DNA from 4 places in the Bradyrhizobium cedriense genome. Region 1 is predicted to be linked to each of the others. Evidence: riboswitches for the same ligand, from Rfam matches in the RefSeq annotation. Region 1 holds a riboswitch; each other region holds the start of a gene.

Region 1 (5,479 bases):
TCCGAGAAGATCTGCTCGCCACCAAGCCTAAAGCGCGATCTCGACTCAACGTAATCTCATCGCGCTTCGGACAGTTCGAGCCCATTTCTCAAAAGAGAACGGCGCCGCGATCTGACTCGCGGCGCCGTTTCATTTTTCAGATGCAGGCGAGCCGCCTACTCCGACTTGCTGACGTTCCAGAACAGCGGCGTCGCCGGACCGTCGAGCAGGCCGGTCAGCGATTTGCGCCAGCCGCTCGGCAACAGATACTGCCCCAGCGGGATGTAGATCACCTGCTCATAGGCCTGCTTCTGGATCTCAGCAGCGATCTTCTTCTGCTCGTCGATCGAGGACGCGCGGACGAAGGCATCCTTGAGCTGCTCGATCTTGGCGTCTTCAGCCCAGCCGAACCAGCCCTTCTTGCCCAGGCCGCTGATCGAGAGATTGGCGATCGGGTTCGCAACGTCGGCCGCGACCCAGTTGGTGAAGAACATATTCCAGCCGCCCTCCTTCGGCGGCTTCTGGCTGGCGCGGCGGCTCACCACCGTCTGCCAATCGGTCGCTTGCAGGTCGACCTTGAAGCCGGCTTCGCGCAGCAGCTGGGCCGCAACGATCGGCTGCGCCTTGAGCGTCGTGACGTCGCCGGGCGCCATGATGACGATCGGCGTGCCGTCGTAGCCGGATTCGGCGAGCGCCTTCTTGGCTTGCGCCATGCCATTGCCCTTGATGAGGGTCTCGGCACCGACGTCAGTTTCGAGCGGCGTACCGCACACGAAGAAGGCACCGCAGATCTTCTGATACTTCGGGTTGCCCACCAGCGCGTCCAGCACGTCCTTCTGGTTCATCGCCAGGAGGGCGGCACGGCGCACCTTCACGTTGTCGAATGGCGGATGCAGGAAGTTCATGCGGCCGAGGGTCTGGAAGCCGAACTTGTTCGAGACCTCGAGCGTGAGATCCTTGTTCGCTTCCAGCACCGGCAGCATGTCGTAGGGCAGGTTCTCCATGAAGTCGATGTCGCCCGACTGCAGCGCGTTCACCGCGGTCTGCGAGTCCGGCATGGTGATCCACTCGACGCGGTCGACCTTCACCACCTTGCCGCCGGAGGTCCAACTCGCCGGCTCCTTGCGCGGCACGTAGTCGGTGTTCTTGACGTAGACCGCCTTCACGCCGGGCTGGAATTCGCCCTGCACGAACTTGAAGGGACCCGAGCCGATCTGCTCGGGGATCTGCTTGTCCGGCGGCGTCTCGGCGAGGCGCTTGGGCATCATGAAGGCGACGCGCGAGGACGGCTTGCCGATGGAATCGAGCACCAGGCCGTAGGGCTCCTTCAGCTTCAGCGTGATCGTCTTGGCGTCGGTCGCCTCGATGCTCGCGGTGAAGTCCATGAGCTTCTGGCCCATGCCGTCGACGGCGGCCCAGCGCTTCAGCGAGGCGACGCAGTCTTCCGCCGTCACCGGCGCGCCGTCATGCCACTTCAGACCGTCACGCAGCGTGAAGGTGTAGGTGAGCTTGTCGTCGGAGATCTTCCAGTCCGCCATCTGCGGCTGGATCTTGAAGGTCGAATCCGGGGCCACCAGGGTGTCGTAGATCATGTAGCCATGGTCGCGCGTGATGTAGGCCGTGGTGAAGATCGGATCGATGATGCGCAGATCCGAATGCATCACCGCCGTGATGGTCTTGCCCGCCGCAAATACCGGCGCGGCCATCGCCGTGGACAACGCGACGACCGACAGCGCAAGTTTGGAGGCGAACGCGCGAGGCCCCCGGCGCATGAAGTGGAACATAGAAACTTCTCCTGACGTGAAACTGTTCAAAGGCAGGTTATTGGTTGAGCATATGGTTCGTTCGTTGGGCGAACTAACCTCATGCAATGCCTTTATCTTTTCGAGACTTGCAGACAGTGTCGAGCGCGTCAATCCGGTTTCGTTGCAAGCCCTCGCGGCGTGCGCACGGGCTCCACAAAGATCGGTTTGGCTCTACAACACCCTCCGCTCGTCCTGCCCCGCGCCAATGCAATGCGCGTTCCATCTTTCGAAGCTTGAGAGACATTAAGATGAATCCTGCCAATCTTCCCTTTGATTCCGAGGCGATGCTCGAGGGCCTGCGCGGCTGGGTCGAATGCGAAAGCCCGACCTGGGACGCCGGCGCCGTGGACCGCATGCTCGATATCGCAGCGCGGGATATGGCGATCATGGGTGCGACGATCGAGCGCATCGCTGGCCGCCAGGGCTTTGGCGGGGTCATCCGCGCGCGCTTTCCCCATCCCAAGCAGGGCGAGCCGGGCATCCTGATCGCGGGACACATGGATACCGTTCATCCGGTCGGCACCATCGAGAAGCTGAAATGGCGGCGCGAGGGCAACAGATGCTATGGCCCGGGCATCTACGACATGAAGGGCGGCAATTACCTCTCGCTGGAAGCGATCCGGCAGCTCGCGCGCGCGTCGTTCACCACGCCGCTGCCGGTCACCGTGCTGTTCACGCCGGACGAGGAAGTCGGCACACCTTCGACGCGGGACATCATCGAGGCGGAGGCCGCACGCAATAAATACGTGCTGGTGCCCGAGCCCGGCCGCGCTGACAACGGCGTCACCACCGGACGCTACGCCATCGCACGCTTCAATCTCGAGGCGACCGGACGGCCAAGCCACGCCGGAGCGACGCTGTCGGCGGGACGTTCGGCGATCCGCGAAATGGCGCGCCAGATTCTCGCGATCGATGCGATGACGACGGAAGACTGTACCTTCTCGGTCGGCGTCGTCCACGGCGGACAATGGGTCAATTGCGTTGCCACGACGGCCACGGGCGAGGCCCTCTCCATGGCCAAACGCCAGGCCGATCTCGACCGCGGCGTCGAGAGAATGCTGGCGCTGTCGGGCACCAGCAACGACGTCACCTTCAAGGTGACGCGCGGCGTGACGCGTCCGGTTTGGGAGCCGGATGCCGGCACCATGGCGCTCTATGAAAAGGCGCGGGGCATCGCCAAATCGCTCGGGGCCGAGCTCCCGCATGCGAGCTCCGGCGGCGGCTCCGACGGCAATTTCACGGGTGCGATGGGTATCCCGACGCTCGACGGCTTGGGCGTGCGCGGCGGCAACGGCCACACGCTGGAGGAGTTCATCGAGGTCGATAGCCTGGTCGAGCGCGGTCGTTTGATGGCGGGATTGCTGGCGACGCTGGAATAGTGAGCTCGTCATTCCGGGGCGATGCGATAGCATCGAACCCGGAATCTCGAGGTCCCGGGTTCGATGCTTCGCATCGCCCCGGGACGACAGCCCGAAACAACACGCAATTGAATCAACTTCGCACTGCACAATGCGTTGGCAGTCGCGGTCGAAATTTAGCCTTGTCTAAAAATGAGGCGTATCGTACTGCTCCGCCGTCCAAGCGACGATGCGGGAGAGATCGCGACGAAGGCTTTCAGCGTTCGTTGCGGCGCCGACGGAGCAACCGCCCCGGAAACTCTCAGGCAAAAGGACCGTTTCGTCAGGACGATCTGGAGAGAGGCGGCGCGATTTCAGGCAATCGTGACGTCCACCGAAGGGGATAGTCCGTTGCGAGACCCGCAGCGGATCAAGCTCTCAGGTAACCGTGACAGATGGGGCGCCGCCAACGGCCTTCGGCCGGCGGTTAGCCGACTCTAAACACGGGAGCCCCGAACCTCATCATGACCCATATCGCCATCATCGGCGCCGGCATCACCGGCGTCACGACCGCCTATGCCCTGCTCGAACGCGGCTACAAGGTGACGGTGCTCGACAAGCACCGCTACGCCGCGATGGAGACCTCCTTCGCCAATGGCGGACAGCTCTCCGCCTCGAACGCCGAAGTGTGGAACAGCACGGCGACGATCCTGAAGGGTCTGCGCTGGATGTTTCGGCGCGACGCGCCGCTGCTGATGAACCCGCGGCCGAACTGGCACAAATATTCGTGGATGAGCGAGTTCGTCGCCAACATCGGCAACTACCGCGCCAACACCATCGAGACCACGCGGCTCGCGATCGAAGCGCGCAGGCATCTGTTCGACATCGCGGCGCGCGAAGGGATCGACTTCGATCTCGAACGCCGCGGCATCCTCCACATCTATCGTGACAAGGCCGGGTTCGAATCCGGTCTGCGCGTCAACGCGCTGTTGCAGGAAGGCGGCCTCGACCGCCGCCCGGTGACGTCAGAGGAAATCCGCGCGATCGAGCCGACACTGCGCAACGACTATTACGGCGGCTTCTTCACGCCGTCCGATGCGACCGGCGATATCCACAAGTTCACCCGCGGGCTGGCGGAAGCCTGCAAGCGGCGTGGCGCGAACTTCATCCACGAGGTCAATATCGATTCGATCGCACGTGCCGGCAGCGGCTTCGTCATCGGCTGGGCCGATCTGGCCGCGAGCGATACTGTCGCGACCGCGCGCGGCGCACTGAACGCGGACGGCGTCGTGGTCTGCGCGGGCGTTGCGAGCCGTCACTTCGCCGCCCTGCTCGACGAGCGCGTCAACGTGTACCCGGTGAAGGGCTACTCGATCACCGTGCAGCTCGATACCGCCGATAGCAGTAACGCCACCCCGACGGTGAGCCTCCTCGACGAGGCCGCCAAGATCGTCACCAGCCGGCTCGGCGCCGATCGTTTTCGGGTCGCCGGCACCGCCGAATTCAACGACTTCAACCGCGACATCCGCGCCGACCGCGTGCAGCCCCTGATCGACTGGGTGCGCAACAACTTCCCCGCCGTCGAAACGTCGCGCGTCGTGCCGTGGGCCGGGCTGCGCCCGATGATGCCGAACATGATGCCGGTCGTGCGCGCAGGGCGGATACCGGGCGTGTTCTTCAACACCGGCCACGGCCATCTCGGCTGGACTCTGTCGGCGGCGACGGCGCAGATGATTGCCCAGACCATCGACGGCTGGCGCGGCCTCAACGCTCCACCGACGGTACCTTCACTTGGGGTTGAGCGTGAACTGCGACATGCATCCTGAGTGGTCGATATCGGAGACATGCCGGCCTCTTGCTACGGCGAAGCCCTTGGCACACAATTTGCCCTAAGAGCATGGCGTCTCCGGGCGGCCTTTCCAGCTCAAGTGACAGGCATGATAGACACGACAGAGTTCATGGGAGCCTCGAGGTTCCACACGTTTCGTAGCCGGAGATAAGTGTATGCTGGGTTATCTTGTTCGCCGCGTTCTGGCCGCGGTGCCCGTGATGGGCGTCGTGGCGCTGTTCGTGTTCCTGCTTCTGCGGCTGACGCCCGGCGATCCCGCCGCGATTCTCGCCGGCGACAACGCGACGCCGGAACGGCTCGAGCGCATCCGCACCTCGCTCGGCCTCAACGAGCCCCTGATCGTGCAGTTCATCACCTGGGTGAACAAGCTGCTGCACGGTGACCTCGGGACCTCGCTGATCTCCAACCTGCCGGTGATGAAGATGATCGGCCAGCGCGTCGAGCCGTCCATCTCCATCGCGCTGTCGACCATCATCCTCGCCGTGATCGTCGCCGTTCCCCTGGGGGTG
Region 2 (5,479 bases), on a different contig from region 1:
GAAGACCGCGCCGCGGCGGGGGAGTCCGCGATCATCGGTGCCTGTGTGCGGCAACTGGCCGACCTCTTCGGTCCCGAGGCAGCAAAGCCGCGAGCGACGCTCTTCAAGGACTGGGCGGCTGACCCGTTGACGGCGACGGACGGGGATAGATTGGCAACCGGACATCCGATGGCCGATCGGCGTCCTTGGGTCGGCCCGGAATGGCACGATCACATCGTATTGGCGGGTAGCGAGACGAGCTCGCGCGACCCCGGTTATCTCGCTGGCGCCGTCGACGCAGCGGAGCGTGCTGCAGCATTCGTGATCGCGCGCTTACAGAAGTCTGCACATGGCAAGCGGCTGTCGTCGGCAGCGAACAGCTGATGCCGCAAGTATCGGAGGTACTGAAATGAGGCGTCCCTATCGCGTCGCGCAGGTCTCGAAGCCGGGCACGCTCGAAATCGCCGAACGCGAGACGCCGTCTCCAGGTGCTGGTGAAGTCCTGATCTCTGTCGAGGCCTGCGGGATCTGCGGCGCCGACGCAGGCGACATCGATCGCGCCGATCCGCAGATGCGCCCCGCCCGCGTGCCCGGTCACGAAGTCGTGGGCCGCATCGCCGAGTTGGGAGCTGGAGCGCCGTCGATCTGGACGATCGGTCAGAGGGTCGGCATCGGAAGGCTCGGCGGCCACTGCAACCAATGCGTCGAGTGCCGCCGGGGTCAATTTCAGCTCTGTCTCAACCAGCCGGTCGTCGGATCGTCGTGCGACGGCGGATACGCGGAGATGATGATCGCCCGCGCGAGCGCGCTGGTTTCGGTGCCTGACGAATTGCACTCCGAAGAGGCCGCGCCGCTTCTTTGCGCGGGCATGGCAACGTTCAACGCGCTCAAGAAATCGGGTGCGGAAGCGGGCGACACGATGGTGGTGCAGGGAATCGGTGGCCTTGGACATCTCGCGCTTCAATACGCGAGGAAGATGGGCTTCAGGGTTGTAGCTATCGGACGGGGCGAAGACATCGCGGAAGATGCGCTCGATTTGGGTGCGCATGTTTACATCGACGCGAAGAAGGAAGATGTTGTTTCCCGTTTGCAGAGCTTGGGCGGTGCCAGAGCGATCGTTACCACGATAGGCGATGTTCAGGCGGTCGGGGCGCTCATGAGCGCGCTCGCGCCGCAGGGAAGGCTGGTGCTGCTGGGCGCAGGAAAGGACCCGCTGCCCGTATCTGCAGGACATCTCGTTCGCGGCGAGCGCAGCGTGTTGGGATCGATCACGGGCACGCCTTTCGAGAACGAACGGACGCTTGATTTCAGCGTGCTCGCGGGTGTCCGCCCGCGCATCGAGATCATGCCATTGGAGGGCGCCGCGGCGGCGGTGGCACGGATGAGGTCGGGCCAAGCAAAGTTCAGAATGGTCTTGACCATGACGGAGAAGAGCCATGCGCATCAATGACGACCTGACCCTTCCTGTGATCGTTCACGCCGCGCAACTCCCATGGGCATCAAGCCCGGCGGCCGGCGTCGACCGGCGCATGCTGTTTCGCATCGGCGAGGAGGTGGCGCGCGCCACGTCGATCGTACGATACGCCCCGCGCAGCGCGTTCCCCCGCCACACGCATGGCGGCGGGGAGGAGATCGTCGTTCTCGATGGCGTGTTTCAGGACGAACACGGCGATTACCCGGCGGGCAGCTACTTCCGCAATCCTCCCGGCACCTCGCACGTTCCCGCATCGAAGGACGGTTGCACGATCTTCGTCCGCCTTTGGCAATTCCGCGCGGACGATCGCGCGCAGATCGTGCGGCGGCCCGCGGAGGGTCGTCCGCTCGATCTGAGATCGGGCGCGGGAAGCGCAATCGAATTGTTCGACGACGGATTCGAAAACGTGCGTTTCGAGAGCTGGTTACCCGGTAGTCCCATCACCGTCGAGAACGCGCGTGGGCTCGAAATGCTCGTTCTCGCGGGCAGCTTGTCGATCGGCGATCAGACGTTGATCTCGCAAAGCTGGAGCCGCTTGCCGGCCGGACAGGAGCTGCGCGCTGTCTCCGGTGCGGAAGGTGCGAAGATCTGGCTGAAGGACGCTCCCCTGCTTCATCCGGACGTCGGCCGACTGCCATGAACGCGATCGGCAGATCGGTATGAGGTGGGAATTGTTGACCCGGGCTGCGTAGTAGAATACTGGAGAGGTGCAGCCACGAATTTGATGTCGTGACTCAGGAGGTCGAGTACTTAAAGACGTCGCTTGCGGAAGAGATCGGCTTCGGCCGACGCCGAAGGAGCAACCGCCCCGGAAACTCTCAGGCAACAAGGACCGCGGGTGACGCAACAACTCTGGAAAGAGGTGCCTTGGCACCCGCCGACGGGATAATACTCTCAGGCAAATAGACAGATGGGGCGCATTTGAAATCAATCACTGGATTGAGATGCGCGCCCATGTCCAAAAATGTCGACCAAGTCACCACGCCCAGTTTGTCGCCCCGGCGCCCAACCGGTCCGATCAGTGCACTCGATCTCTTCACGATCGGAATCGGCCCATCTAGCTCGCACACCGTTGGACCGATGCGCGCCGCCCATCGATTCATCGAATGCTTGGGCGATGATCTGTTGCGCTGTCGCTCCGTTGTCGTCGAGCTTTACGGGTCATTGGCGCTGACTGGCAAAGGTCACCGCACCGATATTGCTATTTTGCTGGGGCTGTCAGGCTGGCTACCAGAATCCGTCGATCCCCAAGCTATACCCATCATAGCCGGGCTGATCCGATCGCGTTGCGAGGTCATGCTTGGCGGTCGCCATGCGATTGGCTTCGATGAGAGTCAGCACCTGGCCTTCTGCACCGGGAAGTTCCTGCCGGGGCACTCAAATGGCATGAAATTCGCGGCGCATTCAGATACGGGCGTCCTGCTTCGCCAAACCTATTACTCTATTGGTGGTGGAGCGATCGTGTGTGAAGGCGGTCAACCGAGCCATCCCGCTGTTCGAAACGCCGGATGTGAGCCGTACCCATTCACGACAGCGCGTGAGCTTCTTGCGGTAGGTGAGCGTGCCGGCTTGTCGATTGCCGAAATCGTCGCTGCCAACGAGCTATCGCATAGGGAGGAGACTGAAACCGACGCATTCTTGGATAACGTGCGCGACGCCATGATGCGCTGCATCGATCGCGGGTGTGTCAACGGAGGCATTCTGCCTGGTGGCCTGAATGTTCCGCGCCGTGCGCCGGGTCTGTTCGGCAAACTCACGGCAACGTCGAAGGGCGGCGCTGCACACCCATTTCACGTGATGGAGTGGGTCAGCCTCTTTGCTCTCGCGGTCAATGAAGAGAACGCGGCCGGGGGGCGCGTCGTCACCGCGCCGACGAATGGAGCTGCCGGCGTCATACCCGCGGTCCTGAAGTTTTCCGAAATGTTCTTCCCGGATCCGAACCCGGCAAAAGCCCGCATCTTTCTCCTGACGGCGTCCGCGATCGGTATGCTCTACAAACGAAACGCTTCGATATCCGCCGCAGAAATGGGTTGTCAGGGCGAGGTCGGCGTCGCTTGCTCCATGGCGGCCGCAGGTCTTGTGGCCGTCTTGGGCGGCACCAACCGGCAGATTGAGAACGCCGCCGAAATCGGCATGGAGCATAATCTCGGTCTCACGTGTGACCCGATCGGAGGCCTCGTGCAGATCCCGTGCATTGAGCGCAACACAATGGGTGCGATCAAGGCGATTAACGCAGCGATGCTCGCCTTGCATGGTGATGGCCGACATCATGTGTCCCTCGATGCCGTCATTGAAACGATGCGCCAGACGGGGGAGGACATGCGCGCCAAATACAAGGAAACGAGTCTGGGTGGCCTGGCCGTCAACGTGGTCGATTGCTGAAGGCGAGGTAGCCGATGGAATCGTTCTTCAAGACGGTCGTTTCGGACAATGTCATTATCGTGCGACGCATTCGGCGGAGCAGCGCCGTTGGTCGGGACCTACTACCTCTTCACCCCGCAAACGGGAAGCCAATCTGTCGAGAATTCCGTCGTCGATGGGCAACGTCTAGAATGAGCGTTCGCAGCCATTGCAGCCCGGGATCCCGTTCATGCGAGATGCGCCACTGAAGAACGTCGGTCATGAGGGGGAGGGATATTGGAGCTTCCACTTTCCTTATCGGCAGCGTGGCCGCGGCCCGATCTGCCAGGTCTGCGGGGATGAGCGCGAGGAACTGGGTCCCGATTAGGGCTTGCGGAAGCAGGGTGAAGCTTGGTGCCGTTATGCCGGCCTGCGGAGCGCGGCCAAATTGCTTGAAGAACCAAGCTTCTATGAACGTCGCTCGCTCGCTATAGGCCTGAGCGTGACGCATCTCGAGAAACTGTTCGAGCGTCAAGCTATCCCCGACACTTTCATTCTCCTTCCATATGATACATTCGTAGCTGATCGAAGGGAGGGCGGCGAACGGACAATCTTCCAGCATGAATCGATCCGGGACGATCAGGAAATCGATTTCGGTGCGAAAAAAACGGGTGCTTGGACCTTGGTAGAATATATTCACCGAGGGGGCGACAGCGCGCAATTCGGCAAGGATATCGACGATGAGAGTTGCCCAGACATAGTCAGAGCAAGCGATCGTAAAATGTCGCTCGGAGGTCGCTGGGTCGAACGAGGTACGCATTGCCAAGAGTTTTTCCGTTTCGGTCAGGATGGCGCGGAGCGGCGCCACCAATTCCTCTGCGAGAGGGGTGAGAGCCATTCGGCGGCCGTTCCGAACCAGCAACTCGTCTTCGAAGTGCTGACGCAGCCTGGATAGAATCCCGCTGGTCGCCGACTGGCTGAGCAGCAGTCGCTCGGCCGCCCGCGATATGTTTTGATGGGTCAGGATCGCGTCCAAGGCGACGAGCAGATTCATGTCGAGGTGCCGGAACCGCATGGGTGTTCTCTTCGAAGTTTCCATGTGTCTGTCGGGAGCCCTTTCGCTCCCTTCCCTGGCACGAGTGTACCCGAAGCGCATTTGGCGACTGGGGGCGTTTGTGCTTGGCCCCGGCGGGCAAGCCACTTGACATTAAGTCGAATGTGATCACAATACGAGATCAAATTTATCGGGGCATCTCGGTCACGGGCCCTTGCCCGCAGACGCCAGAAGAGGAGGAACTTATGCCAAAACTGCACCAAGTTTTTGGGGTTCTTGCGGTCGCGATCGCCGCCTCGTTCTGGACAACGACCGCGTCCGCCCTGGACACTTTGAACGTTCGGTTTAGCTGGAAGCTAAAAGGCGAGTATGGCTTCCTCTATCTGGGTAAAGAGAGAGGCCTCTACCAAAAGAAGGGAATCGATATCGTTCTCGGAGAAGGCGCGGGTGCACAAGCCGCTCTCGGAGGCCTTGTACGCGGCAACGAAGATGTCGTGATCGTTCCGGCCATATTTGCCATCTCGGCAATCGGAAAAGGAATGCCAGTCAAACTCGCGGCGATTTATCAGGAGCGAGCGCCCTTCGCCCTCATTTCTTGGCCCGACAAGGCCGTGACAACACCCGCGCAGATG
Region 3 (5,479 bases), on a different contig from region 1:
CTTCAATACGCCTTCGACGATCGCCGGCCCCCGCAGCAGCATGAGGTCGATGTCCCATTCGTACTCGTGCAGCGCGATGCCGAGCGCCTTGCAATTGGCCTTCAGATTGTCGTCCGCCCAACCGAGTATGATGTTGCCGGGCCGCCTCATGCCGGCCAACATTTCTCGCGTCGGAATGATCTTTTGCGGACACTTGGGCGCGAAAAGCGCGCCCTCCGTGCTGATGCCCGGAATCGGAAACAGCGCGATGTCGGCACCCTTCAATGCATCAGCTGCGTCCGCAGCATGATAGACGCCTTCGATACCCCCATCAGGCCATGGAAAGCCGTAGGCCCGAACGGCGGCTCCAGCCCTCACTGCACAGCGAGCGATCTCCTGTTCGCGTGCGTCGCCGGCTACGATTGCGATGACTGTATTCTGCCAACTCATGGGGCTCTTACCTTCTCAATGAGCTGATCCCTGGACATGCCGGTGATGCCCATTGCTTCTGCGGTCCGGCCACCGATCCGATAGTCAGTTCCGACCGCGGCCTGCGCCAGGCGATAGAGCGACGTTGCGACGGGCACGTTGACGTCCGCGATCTGTGCAAACTCCAGGAAGGGTAGCAGGCCGTGACCGAAATCCTCCTTGTAGTAGCGATATTCGAGCGAATCCGGTCCCTTGATACGGCGATTGGCCTCGCCGCCCGCGATGGCGGCGCGGTAATCGGTGACGTCAATCACGTCAGCCTCCACCGTGCCGAGCAGCTTCATCTCTTCAATCAAATTCGGCAACTCATGTCCGAACGCCCGGGCGACCGCCAAGCGCTCCTCGTCCAATTGCCGCATGACGCGAGCGACCCCGGGCGTCATGGCATCGACGTAGAAAGTGAAGTTGCCGCCGGTCGCCTCGACCCAGGCAGCTCCCAGCACCGCGCCGGGGGGATGCAGGACCATATTCACATTAGAGAGGTCGGAGGCGATCACGTCACGAACCGGCGTAATACCGGGGTACAATTTCGACGCAATGTCCAGCGCCTCCGCTCCTCCCTTGAGGGCGGCGGCCTTCAGTTGTTTGGCGCGGCCACTAATGGTGACCCCGTCGGGACGGTATTTGCGCGCGACGTATGTAAGGGTCGAGAACTCAACCACCGGCGGCACTGCCCGCCCGGTGCGGGAATAGGCCTCGGCGAATTCCAGTGCTCCTCCGGTGTGACCGGGGTTCAGCACGACCGGTTTGCTCCAAGGCCAGCCGGCCCCGGCGAGAGCCTTGGCTATGGCCGAGTGCGAGAAGGTCGGCAGCACGACGACCGCCACATCGACTCCGAAAATGGCCGACTTGAGATCTGTCGTAATCAGAGTAGGCTTTGCGACTCCTTCGCCGAGCTTACCATCGAATGCAACGCCGCCAAGCTTGATGTGCGGCTCAAGCGTTTCGGCCGAACGCGCCCAGAAGTGAACGGAGTGGCCCGCGAGAACCAACTCTGCGACCGAGGCCGCGCCCCCCGCTCCTCCTCCGAGTACTGCAACCTTCATTCTTTTCTCCGCAGATCGAAGCGCAAACCGCGCCCGCCAACGCATATATTTGATCACATTTTATGATCACAAGCGCGATTGTCAAGCGAGAGAATTGCTGCCGCCGCATGGACCCAAACCAGGCGGGCTACGTTGCCAGTCGGAGCCATTCCGTGATGCTGGGCCCAAACTCGCCCGCAAGGCATTCGGCAACCGTCTCCGCTGTTGCGGCCGAAAGGGTCCAGCCCAGGTGGCCGTGGCCGGTGTTGTAGAAGACGCCCGGCGTCCTGCCTCTACCGACACGCGGCATCATGTTCGGCATCATCGGACGCAAGCCGGCCCATGGCACAACGCGGTTGGTGTCGACAGAGGGGAACAGCGCTCGCGTCCAATCAACCAGCGGCTTGATCCGATCTTGGCGTATGTCGCGGTTCATGCCGTTGAACTCTGCCGTTCCGGCGACGCGAAAGCGCGCAGCGCCCAATCGACTGGTAACGACCTTGGCGCCATCATCGAGCAGGCTGACCCAAGGCGCCGCTTTCTGACTCCGCTCGTCGTCGAGGTGCACGGTGATCGAATAGCCCTTGACAGGGTAAACGTTGAGCCGGTCGCCGAGCATCGCCGCGAGGTCGCGGCTTGCGGAACCGGCGCATACGACGACACTGTCGGCATCGATCTCATTGACACGAGGGTCGCCTGAAGGCTCGTCTCGCGCATACCGGATGCGGAAAATTTCGTCCCGAGCGATCTGCCTCACAGTGGCGTCAAAGATGAAACGCACGCCACGTCTCTCGCATGCCTTGGCGAGACCGCAAACAAACTTGTGGATGTCTCCGGTGGAATCCGACGGGGTATAGAAACCTCCGAAGAAGTCGCCATGCAGCGTCGGCTCGATCGACTTCACCTCTGCGGCCGTCACTGGACGACGGTCGAGGCCCCCCTCCACGAGAATGGCATTGACCTTGAGCGCGTGTTGGAAACTCTGCTTATCCCGATAGAAGTGAAGGATGCCGCGACGCTCGTGGTCGAAGTCGATACCCTCGCGCTCGGCAATGGCGAAGAGATGCTTGCGTGCGGCGATGGCAAGCCGTGTGGTCTCAATTGTGTTGTCGCGATAATTCTTGATGTTGAAGATGAATTCGCCAAGCCAGGAATATTTGTGCCAGGTCGGCGCTGGATTCATGAGGAGCGGAGCATCGCGCCTCCACATCCACCTCACTCCCTTGAAGACGGTCGACCAGCTATTCCAGACCTCCGCATTGCTGGCGGAAAGTTGGCCGCCATTGGCGAACGATGTCTCCATACCCGCGTAGCGCTGACGCTCGATCACCGTAACGGTATAGCCGCGGCTGAGAAGAGCATAGGCGGTGGTCACGCCGGTAATACCGGCGCCGATGACGACAACATGTGGCATTTCACTTCTCCGCGATCAAAGTTGGGAAGCGGGCCGAGGCCCGCGGCTTGTCCCCAATCTGTCGCTGTACCTGAGAGATTAACCGCGACGGCTCGGCCGGTACGGCGGTCCCCTTCGGTGGGCACTCGAAGTGCCACTCTCCAGATCGTTCAGCTGCATGGTCACCTTTGCCTGAGAGTTTCCTGGGGGTTGCTCCTTCGGCGCCGGCCAGTACCGTCGCAACGGCGGCCGATCTCTCCCATGCAGCCTGTTGAACGTGATAGGTTCTTGTGCCTTACGCCTCCGCAGCTAGAGCCGGCCTGTCAATTGCCGACGTCGTAAAGCGTCGTGGTGGTCTCGACCGCTTCGTCATGCAGACCAGCGCGCTCGACCGCCGCAGCAGCCAGTTGCCGGGCTTTGCGCCGAATCTGCGGCTCGTCAACACCCTGCACCTTGCCGTCGACATATGACGCCTTGCCATCAACCCAAGTCTGCACGATCGAAGCGGTCGATGCGGAGAATACCAAAGCCTGCAATGGATCGTAGAACGGCGTCCATTCGACGTGGTCCAGGTCGAAGAGGACGAAATCTGCCTTCTTGCCGATTTCCAGCGAACCGATCTCGTCGTCCCACATCAACGCCTTCGCACCTTCGATGGTCGCGGCGCGTAGTGCTTGTCGTGCGGTGAATATGTCCGGTTGTAAGCGGGCGTCCTTGAACATGCCGGCGACGATCAGCATTTGCCGCATCAGGTTCATGTTGCCGGCGGCCGACACGCCGTCAGTGCCAAGGCCAACTTTAACGCCCGCTTTCACCATCTCCGGATATTTGCCGATCGCGGTTGCACCCTTCCCCAACTTGAACGACGAGCATGGGCAGAAGGCGACGCTGGCGCCACGCGCGGCGAGCAGATGGACCTCTTCGTCCGAAACGGCCGCGCCGTGAGCGATGACCAGATTCTTTCCTATGCCGCCGGCCCGATCGATGCGCGTGATGGGCCAGCAGCCGTATTTTTTCTCGCAAACCCTCGCCTCCTCGATCGAGGTGGCGAGATGATAGGTCGTGCCGACGCCCAACCGCTCAGCCAGTTTCACCGCTCCAACGTGGAGTTCGAGGCTACACGGTTCCTTGCCTTCGATATTGACCCAGCAACGCGCACGGCCGTCGAGGGCGCCGTTGTAGCGGACCACACAATCCTCAAGCACCTTGAGTGCGGCCTCGGCGTTCGGGAAGAAATGATGATCCACCATTTCCTGGGTCCAGCCGCGGGGGAGCTCGGGCGGGGGATTGTCGGCCGCGTGCCGCCCGGTGATGCCGCGAATACCGACCTTTTCCATCGCGCGAACGACGATGCCGGGATCGTATTGCGATCCCATGTCGAGAAAACACGTGGTGCCACAACGCAGCATCTCGGTGATGCCCAGCAGCGCCCCCCAATATTCGTCTTCCTCGGTGATGTGAGCGTAGAAGGGCTTGGCCCAGTGGAACACCCAGGCGCGGGTGTTGAGATTATCCGGAAAGACCGCGCGCGACAGCGTCTCCGAAAGATGGACGTGGCTGTCGACGAAGCCCGGGCAGACGCCGAGCATTTTGCCATCGATCACCCTGTCGAAGCTGACGTTCTTCTGCCGTGCGGCCACCTCATCGGCCGGACCGATATCCGAGATGCGGTCGTTTTCGACCACGAGACTGGCGTTGCGCACGACCGTATCGTTCTTGTCGACCGTGAAAGCGAAGTTCAAGTCCTTGATCAGCGTGCGCATGCCTCTTCACCCAATACTCTGCCATCACGACCGCCCCACCTGACCCGCCGCACCATAACGCCGGGCAGTTTCCTGCGACCTTTAACCAAGCGATCAGTTCGTCCCCCGCTTGGGGCCTCCGTCAAGCGACGGCGGCCCTGCGCACGGTCCCGCTTTTCCTGGCGGTACCCACGGGAATCAACCGGTCGGTATCAGCATAGTCGGAAAGCAGTTCCGACCCATTTGCAGTCACCAGCAGCATATCCTTGTTCTGCATTCCGAAGCCATGGCCGGTGTCATAGCAAAGTGGCTCGAAACCGAGCACCATGTTCTCCTCGAGCGGCGCATCGGTGCCCGGCTTGCCAAGCACCGGCGTCAATCCAAGGTAGGGATCTTCGTGCAGATGCAGGCCAATGCCGTGGCCCACGAACGAGATCGGCGGCAGATCGAGCTTGGCGAGCTTCTCAATGAACGCATCGTAGACGCTGCGACAACTCGCGCCCGGCTTCACTTTCTCCATGATTTCGTACTTGCACTCGACCAAATGCGCCCAGATCTTCTCGGCCATGGGCGGCGCCTCGCCGACGATCGCTGTACGGCAAACGCCGGCTTGATAACCGTCGATGACCGAGAATATCTCCACACGACAGACGTCTCCACGCTTCAAGATGCGCTCTGACGGGCCGACGTTTGGCAAGACGCTACGCTCGCCGGTCGCCACGATCATCAGCTTGAAGTGATCGGCGCCCAGAGCATAGACATTCCGGGTCAGGTGGCCGGCGATGTCCATTTCGGAATTACCCTCGTCGACCACGGCGAGAGTGTCGGTAATGGCCTGGTCGGCAATACGA
Region 4 (5,479 bases), on a different contig from region 1:
GGAATGCTTTTCCGCCTTGGCACGGAGGTCGTTGACGTCGACGTCGCCGTTCTTCTCGCAGGCGACCACCACCACCTCCATGCCGACCATTGCGGCCGAGGCCGGGTTGGTGCCATGGGCGGAGGAGGGAATCAGGCAGATCTTGCGATGCGCCTCGCCGCGCGCGACATGATAGCCGCGGATCGCGAGCAGCCCGGCATATTCGCCTTGCGCGCCGGAATTCGGCTGCAGCGAGATGGCGTCATAGCCGGTGATGTCGCACAGCCATTTTTCCAGACGCGCGAACAGCGCGTGATAGCCGGCGGCCTGCTCGCGCGGGACGAACGGATGCAGTGAGGCGAATTCCGGCCAGGTCAGTGGCATCATCTCGGTGGTCGCGTTCAGCTTCATGGTGCAGGAGCCGAGCGGGATCATGGCACGGTCGAGCGCGAGATCGCGATCGCTGAGCTTGCGCATGTAGCGCAGCATCTCGGTCTCCGAGCGATGCGCGTGGAACACCGGATGGGTGAGGAACGGCGTGGTGCGCTTCAGCGTCTCCGGCAGCGCCTCGCGCGTCTCGGCGTCGATTTCGGCATAGGCGAGCGTGCCGCCGAAGGCGCGCCAGACGGCTTCCACCGTCGCAGGCGTGGTAGCCTCGTCGAGTGCGATGCGCAGCGCCGTGTCGCTGACGCCGAGATTGATCCGTTCGGCCGCGGCGCGCGCAACGATCTCGGCGCGCTTGGCCCCGGCATCGATGCTGAGCGTGTCGAAGAAGCTTTCGGACCGCGGCGCAAAGCCGAGCTTGCGCAGGCCGCTCGCGAGTACGGCGGTGCGGCGATGCACGTTGCGCGCGATCTGCGAGAGTCCCTCGGGTCCGTGATAGACCGCATACATCGAGGCGATCACGGCGAGCAGCACCTGCGCGGTGCAGATGTTGGAGGTCGCCTTCTCGCGGCGGATGTGCTGCTCGCGGGTCTGGAGCGCAAGCCGGTAGGCCGGCATCCCGCGGGAATCGACGGAGAGGCCGACGATGCGGCCGGGCAGCGAGCGCTTGAGCGCATCGCGCACGGCCATATAGGCCGCGTGCGGCCCGCCATAGCCCATTGGCACGCCGAAGCGCTGCGCCGATCCGATCGCGATGTCGGCGCCGAGCTCGCCCGGCGAGGCGAGCAGCGTCAGCGCCAGCAGGTCCGCCGCGACGATCGCGAGCGCGCCCTTGGCCTTCAGCGCCGCGATCGCGGGCCTGAGATCGCGCAATGCGCCGGAAGAACCCGGATACTGCAGCAGGGCGCCGAGCACGTCTGCCTGGCCGAGATCGGTGAGGGGGTCGCCGACGATCAGCTCCCAGCCCAGCGGCTCGGCGCGGGTGCGCATCACGGCAAGCGTCTGCGGATGCACGTCCTTGTCGACGAAGAAGGCCTTCGCCTTGACCTGCGAGTGCCGCTCCGCCAGCGCCATGGCTTCGGCCGCCGCGGTGGCTTCGTCGAGCAGTGAGGCGTTGGCGACGTCGAGCCCGGTGAGGTCGCAGATCATGGTCTGGAAGTTGAGCAGCGCCTCCAGCCGGCCCTGGCTGATCTCGGGCTGGTAGGGCGTGTAGGCCGTGTACCAGGCCGGGTTCTCGAGGATGTTGCGCTGGATCACCGCGGGCAGGATGGTGCCGGAATAGCCTTGGCCGATCAGCGAGGTGAAGACCTGGTTCTGACGCGCGAGCTCGGCCATGTGCGCGATCGCCTCGGTTTCGCCGAGCGGCTTGCCGAGGTCGAGCGGAGCGGCCTGCCGGATCGAGGCCGGCAGCGTCTCGTCCATGAGCGTGTCGACGCTTTTCGCGCCGACGGTTTCGAGCATAGCGGTGACATCGCGCGCCGAGGGGCCGATGTGGCGGCGGACGAAAGAGGCGGCGTTGTCGCCGTTGGATTTGCGGTGCGCGGTCATCATGGGTCCTCGCTTTAGGAGTTGCTGTCATGCCCCGCGAAGGCGGGGCATCCAGTAAACGCCGCCGCCAGTGCTCGAAACGAGAGGCCGCGGCGTACTGGATCATCCGCCTTCGCGGATGATGACAGTGAGTATGTTGAGACGGCTCGGCTCATATCCTCACGCCGTATGCGCTTTGTAGGCGGCTTCATCCATGAGGCCGCCGAGTTCGCTCTTGTCGGCAATCTTGATCTTGAAGAACCACGCCGCACCCTGCGCATCCGAATTGACCCGCGCCGGCTCGGCGGCGAGCGCCTCGTTGGCCTCCAGTACCTCACCTGTGACTGGCGCGTAGACGTCGGAGGCGGCCTTCACGGATTCGACGACGGCGGCGGCTTCCGACTTCTTCAGCGAACGGCCGACCTTGGGCAATTCGACGAACACGACGTCGCCGAGCTGCTGCTGGGCGTAATCGGTGATGCCGACGGTGGCGACGTCGCCGTCGATCGCGAGCCATTCATGGTCGGAGGTGTACAGCGTCGTGGTCATTGTCTTGTCCTCAGCGTTTGTAGGTGTTTTTCACGAAGGGCATGGCGGCGACTGCGAGCGGCAGTCGCTGGCCGCGCACCTCGGCGAAGAGCTTCGTGCCGAGCGCGCTCAGGTTCGTGGGCACGTAGCCCATCGCGACCGGCGCGTTCAGGCTCGGGCCGAAACCGCCCGAGGTGACCTTTCCGATCGGCTCGCCGGCGGATGCGTCCGCAAACAGCGGCGCGCCCTCGCGCACCGGCGCGCGGCCTTCGGCACGCAGGCCGACGCGGCGGCGGGACGCGCCGTTATCGAAATGCGCGAGGATCTTCTCGGCGCCGGGAAAACCGCCGGCCCGCATCCCGCCGCTGCGGCGGCTCTTCTGCACCGACCATTCCAGCGCGGCCTCGACCGGCGTGGTCGCGGTGTCGATGTCGTGGCCGTAGAGGCAAAGCCCGGCTTCCAGCCGCAGGCTGTCGCGGGCGCCCAGGCCGATCGGCAGCACGTCCGGGTTTTCGAGCAGCGTCCTGGTGAGCCGCTCGACGTCCGCAGCGGGAACGGAGATCTCGAACCCGTCCTCGCCGGTATAGCCGGAGCGCGAGACGAAGCATTTGATGCCGGCCACCTCATGCGGACCGGCATCCATGAACTTCATCGATGGCGCCTCTGCACACAATTTCGCCAGCGCCGCTTCCGCCTTCGGGCCCTGCAGCGCGATCAGCGCGCGGTCGGCAAGGGAATCGATGACGCAGTCGACCGCGAGGTGCGCGCGCAGATGCGCCTCGTCCGCGTCCTTGCAGGCGGCGTTGACGACCAGGAAAAGGTGATCGCCGAAATTGGCGACCATGAGATCGTCGAGAATCCCGCCATCCGCATTGGTGAACTGGGCGTAGCGCTGCCGGTGAGGTGCGATCGCCACGATGTCCTGCGGGACCAGCCGTTCCAGCGCGCGGGCGGCGTCCTCGACCTTGCCCGACTTCGGCCGCAGCGCGAGTTGGCCCATATGGGAGACGTCGAACAGGCCGGCCGCGGCTCGCGTATGGAGGTGCTCCTTCAGCACGCCCGCGGGGTACTGCACGGGCATGTCATAGCCCGCGAACGGCACCATCTTGCCGCCAAGGGACACATGCAGGGCGTGGAGCGGGGTACGTCGGAGAGATTTTTGGTCGTCGGGTACTGACATGACAGGGGCCCTCGGCGGTTCCCCGGGGACGATTCCCCGAGCCAACCAGTCGAAGCCCCATCTGTCGCTGTGCCTGAGAGTATTATCCCGTCGGCGGGTGCCATCCGGGTTCTTAGGCCCGTCGGCGCCTCTTTCCAGATGCTGTCAAAGCCACGCGGTCCTTTTGCCTGAGAGTTTCCGGGGCGGTTGCTCCTTCGGCGCCGGCTAGCAAAGCCGGTCTCTCCCGACGTGGCCGTACGATACAGATGGGTACAGACCACAGGCCAGCCAAGCCTGTCAACGCGTCCGCTCGTCCTATCAACGGGATTGCGCCGATATGGCAACCCTCTGATCTCTCTGCACAGTTTCTGGACAGCGAAGCTGGCCTTGTCTAAAAGCGCTTTGGCCCGCAGATATCAGCCTTAACGTCCGGTTTGGACGGCGAGAAGCGGGCCCAAGCACACCCGATTGGATGAACATGAGCGGCGTCAACGAGATCAGGTCGACCTTTCTGAACTTCTTTGCCGAGAACGGCCACGAGATCGTGCCGTCCTCGCCATTGGTGCCGCGCAACGACCCCACCTTGATGTTCACCAATGCCGGCATGGTGCAGTTTAAGAACGTCTTCACCGGCGTGGAGAAGCGGCCGTATCAGCGCGCCACCACCTCGCAGAAATGCGTGCGCGCCGGCGGCAAGCACAACGACCTCGACAATGTCGGCTACACCGCGCGCCATCTCACCTTCTTCGAGATGCTCGGCAATTTCTCGTTCGGCGATTATTTCAAGGAGCGCGCGATCGAGCTCGCCTGGAAGCTGATCACGAGCGAGTTCGGGCTGAAGAAGGACAAGCTGCTCGTCACGGTCTACCACACCGACGACGAGGCGGCGGGCCTGTGGAAGAAGATCGCCGGCTTCTCCGAAGACCGCATCATCCGCATCCCGACCTCGGACAATTTCTGGGCGATGGGCGACACCGGCCCGTGCGGCCCGTGCTCGGAGATCTTCATCGACCGCGGCGAGCACATCTGGGGCGGGCCTCCGGGCTCGCCGGAGGAGGACGGCGACCGCTTCCTCGAGTTCTGGAATCTGGTGTTCATGCAGTTCGAGCAGGTGACGAAGGAGGAGCGCCAGCCGTTGCCGCGCCCCTCGATCGACACCGGCATGGGCCTGGAGCGCATGGCCTGCATCCTCCAGGGCGTCGAGAGCGTGTTCGAGACCGACCTGTTCAAGAACCTGATCGACGCGACCGCGTCCGCGCTCGGCACCGGGCCGAACGAGCAGACCGTGGCCTCGTTCCGCGTCATCGCCGACCATCTGCGCTCCTCGGCCTTCCTCGTCTCCGACGGCGTGCTGCCCTCGAACGAGGGCCGCGGCTACGTGCTGCGCCGGATCATGCGCCGCGCCATGCGTCATGCGCAGTTGCTGGGTGCGAAAGAGCCGCTGATGCATCGGCTGGTCTGGGCGCTGGTGCGCGAGATGGGCCAAGCCTATCCCGACCTGATGCGCGCAGAGAACCTGATCGAGGAAACGCTGCGGCTGGAAGAGACGCGCTTCCGCAAGACGCTGTCGCGCGGCCTCGCGATCCTCGACGAGAAGAGCGCGGGCTTGAAGAAGGGCGACATGTTCGACGGCGACGTTGCCTTCACGCTCTACGACACCTACGGCTTCCCGCTGGACCTGACGCAGGACGCGCTGAAGTCGCGCGGCATCGGCGTCGACCAGGCGGCGTTCACGGATGCGATGGAGCGCCAAAAAGTGAAGGCGCGCGAGTCCTGGAAGGGTTCTGGCGAAGCGGCTTCCGAGGCGATCTGGTTCCCCCTGCGCGAGAAGCTGGGTGCGACCGAATTCCTCGGCTACGAGACCGAGAGCGCCGAAGGCGTGGTGTCCGCGCTGGTGAAGGA

What was found. A riboswitch is a leader RNA that binds a small molecule or an ion and turns the genes downstream of it on or off. The one in region 1 is predicted to bind glycine.
Region 2: another riboswitch for glycine. It lies ahead of ACYCVF_RS31695 (L-serine ammonia-lyase); the one in region 1 lies ahead of ACYCVF_RS16640 (D-amino acid dehydrogenase).
Region 3: another riboswitch for glycine. It lies ahead of ACYCVF_RS31750 (D-amino acid dehydrogenase); the one in region 1 lies ahead of ACYCVF_RS16640 (D-amino acid dehydrogenase).
Region 4: another riboswitch for glycine. It lies ahead of gcvT (glycine cleavage system aminomethyltransferase GcvT); the one in region 1 lies ahead of ACYCVF_RS16640 (D-amino acid dehydrogenase).

What each region holds. Positions count from the first base shown of each region.
Region 1 covers NZ_JBTSWB010000003.1:1,007,346-1,012,824, forward strand. The annotation lists gene ACYCVF_RS16630 (ABC transporter substrate-binding protein) at 156-1,763, opposite strand; gene ACYCVF_RS16635 (M20/M25/M40 family metallo-hydrolase) at 2,033-3,163, shown strand; glycine riboswitch at 3,365-3,469, shown strand; glycine riboswitch at 3,473-3,578, shown strand; gene ACYCVF_RS16640 (D-amino acid dehydrogenase) at 3,646-4,947, shown strand; gene ACYCVF_RS16645 (ABC transporter permease) at 5,126-5,479, shown strand, end outside.
Region 2 covers NZ_JBTSWB010000009.1:269,920-275,398, forward strand. The annotation lists gene ACYCVF_RS31680 (flavin monoamine oxidase family protein) at 1-363, shown strand, start outside; gene ACYCVF_RS31685 (alcohol dehydrogenase) at 389-1,429, shown strand; gene ACYCVF_RS31690 (cupin domain-containing protein) at 1,416-2,093, shown strand; glycine riboswitch at 2,210-2,298, shown strand; gene ACYCVF_RS31695 (L-serine ammonia-lyase) at 2,408-3,835, shown strand; gene ACYCVF_RS31700 (LysR family transcriptional regulator) at 3,945-4,868, opposite strand; gene ACYCVF_RS31705 (ABC transporter substrate-binding protein) at 5,093-5,479, shown strand, end outside.
Region 3 covers NZ_JBTSWB010000009.1:283,119-288,597, reverse strand. The annotation lists gene ACYCVF_RS31760 (dipicolinate synthase subunit DpsA) at 1-429, opposite strand, end outside; gene ACYCVF_RS31755 (NAD/NADP octopine/nopaline dehydrogenase family protein) at 426-1,514, opposite strand; gene ACYCVF_RS31750 (D-amino acid dehydrogenase) at 1,642-2,907, opposite strand; glycine riboswitch at 3,056-3,158, opposite strand; gene ACYCVF_RS31745 (amidohydrolase family protein) at 3,210-4,649, opposite strand; gene ACYCVF_RS31740 (M24 family metallopeptidase) at 4,771-5,479, opposite strand, start outside.
Region 4 covers NZ_JBTSWB010000001.1:1,181,479-1,186,957, forward strand. The annotation lists gene gcvP (aminomethyl-transferring glycine dehydrogenase) at 1-1,911, opposite strand, end outside; gene gcvH (glycine cleavage system protein GcvH) at 2,071-2,439, opposite strand; gene gcvT (glycine cleavage system aminomethyltransferase GcvT) at 2,450-3,598, opposite strand; glycine riboswitch at 3,745-3,834, opposite strand; gene alaS (alanine--tRNA ligase) at 4,056-5,479, shown strand, end outside.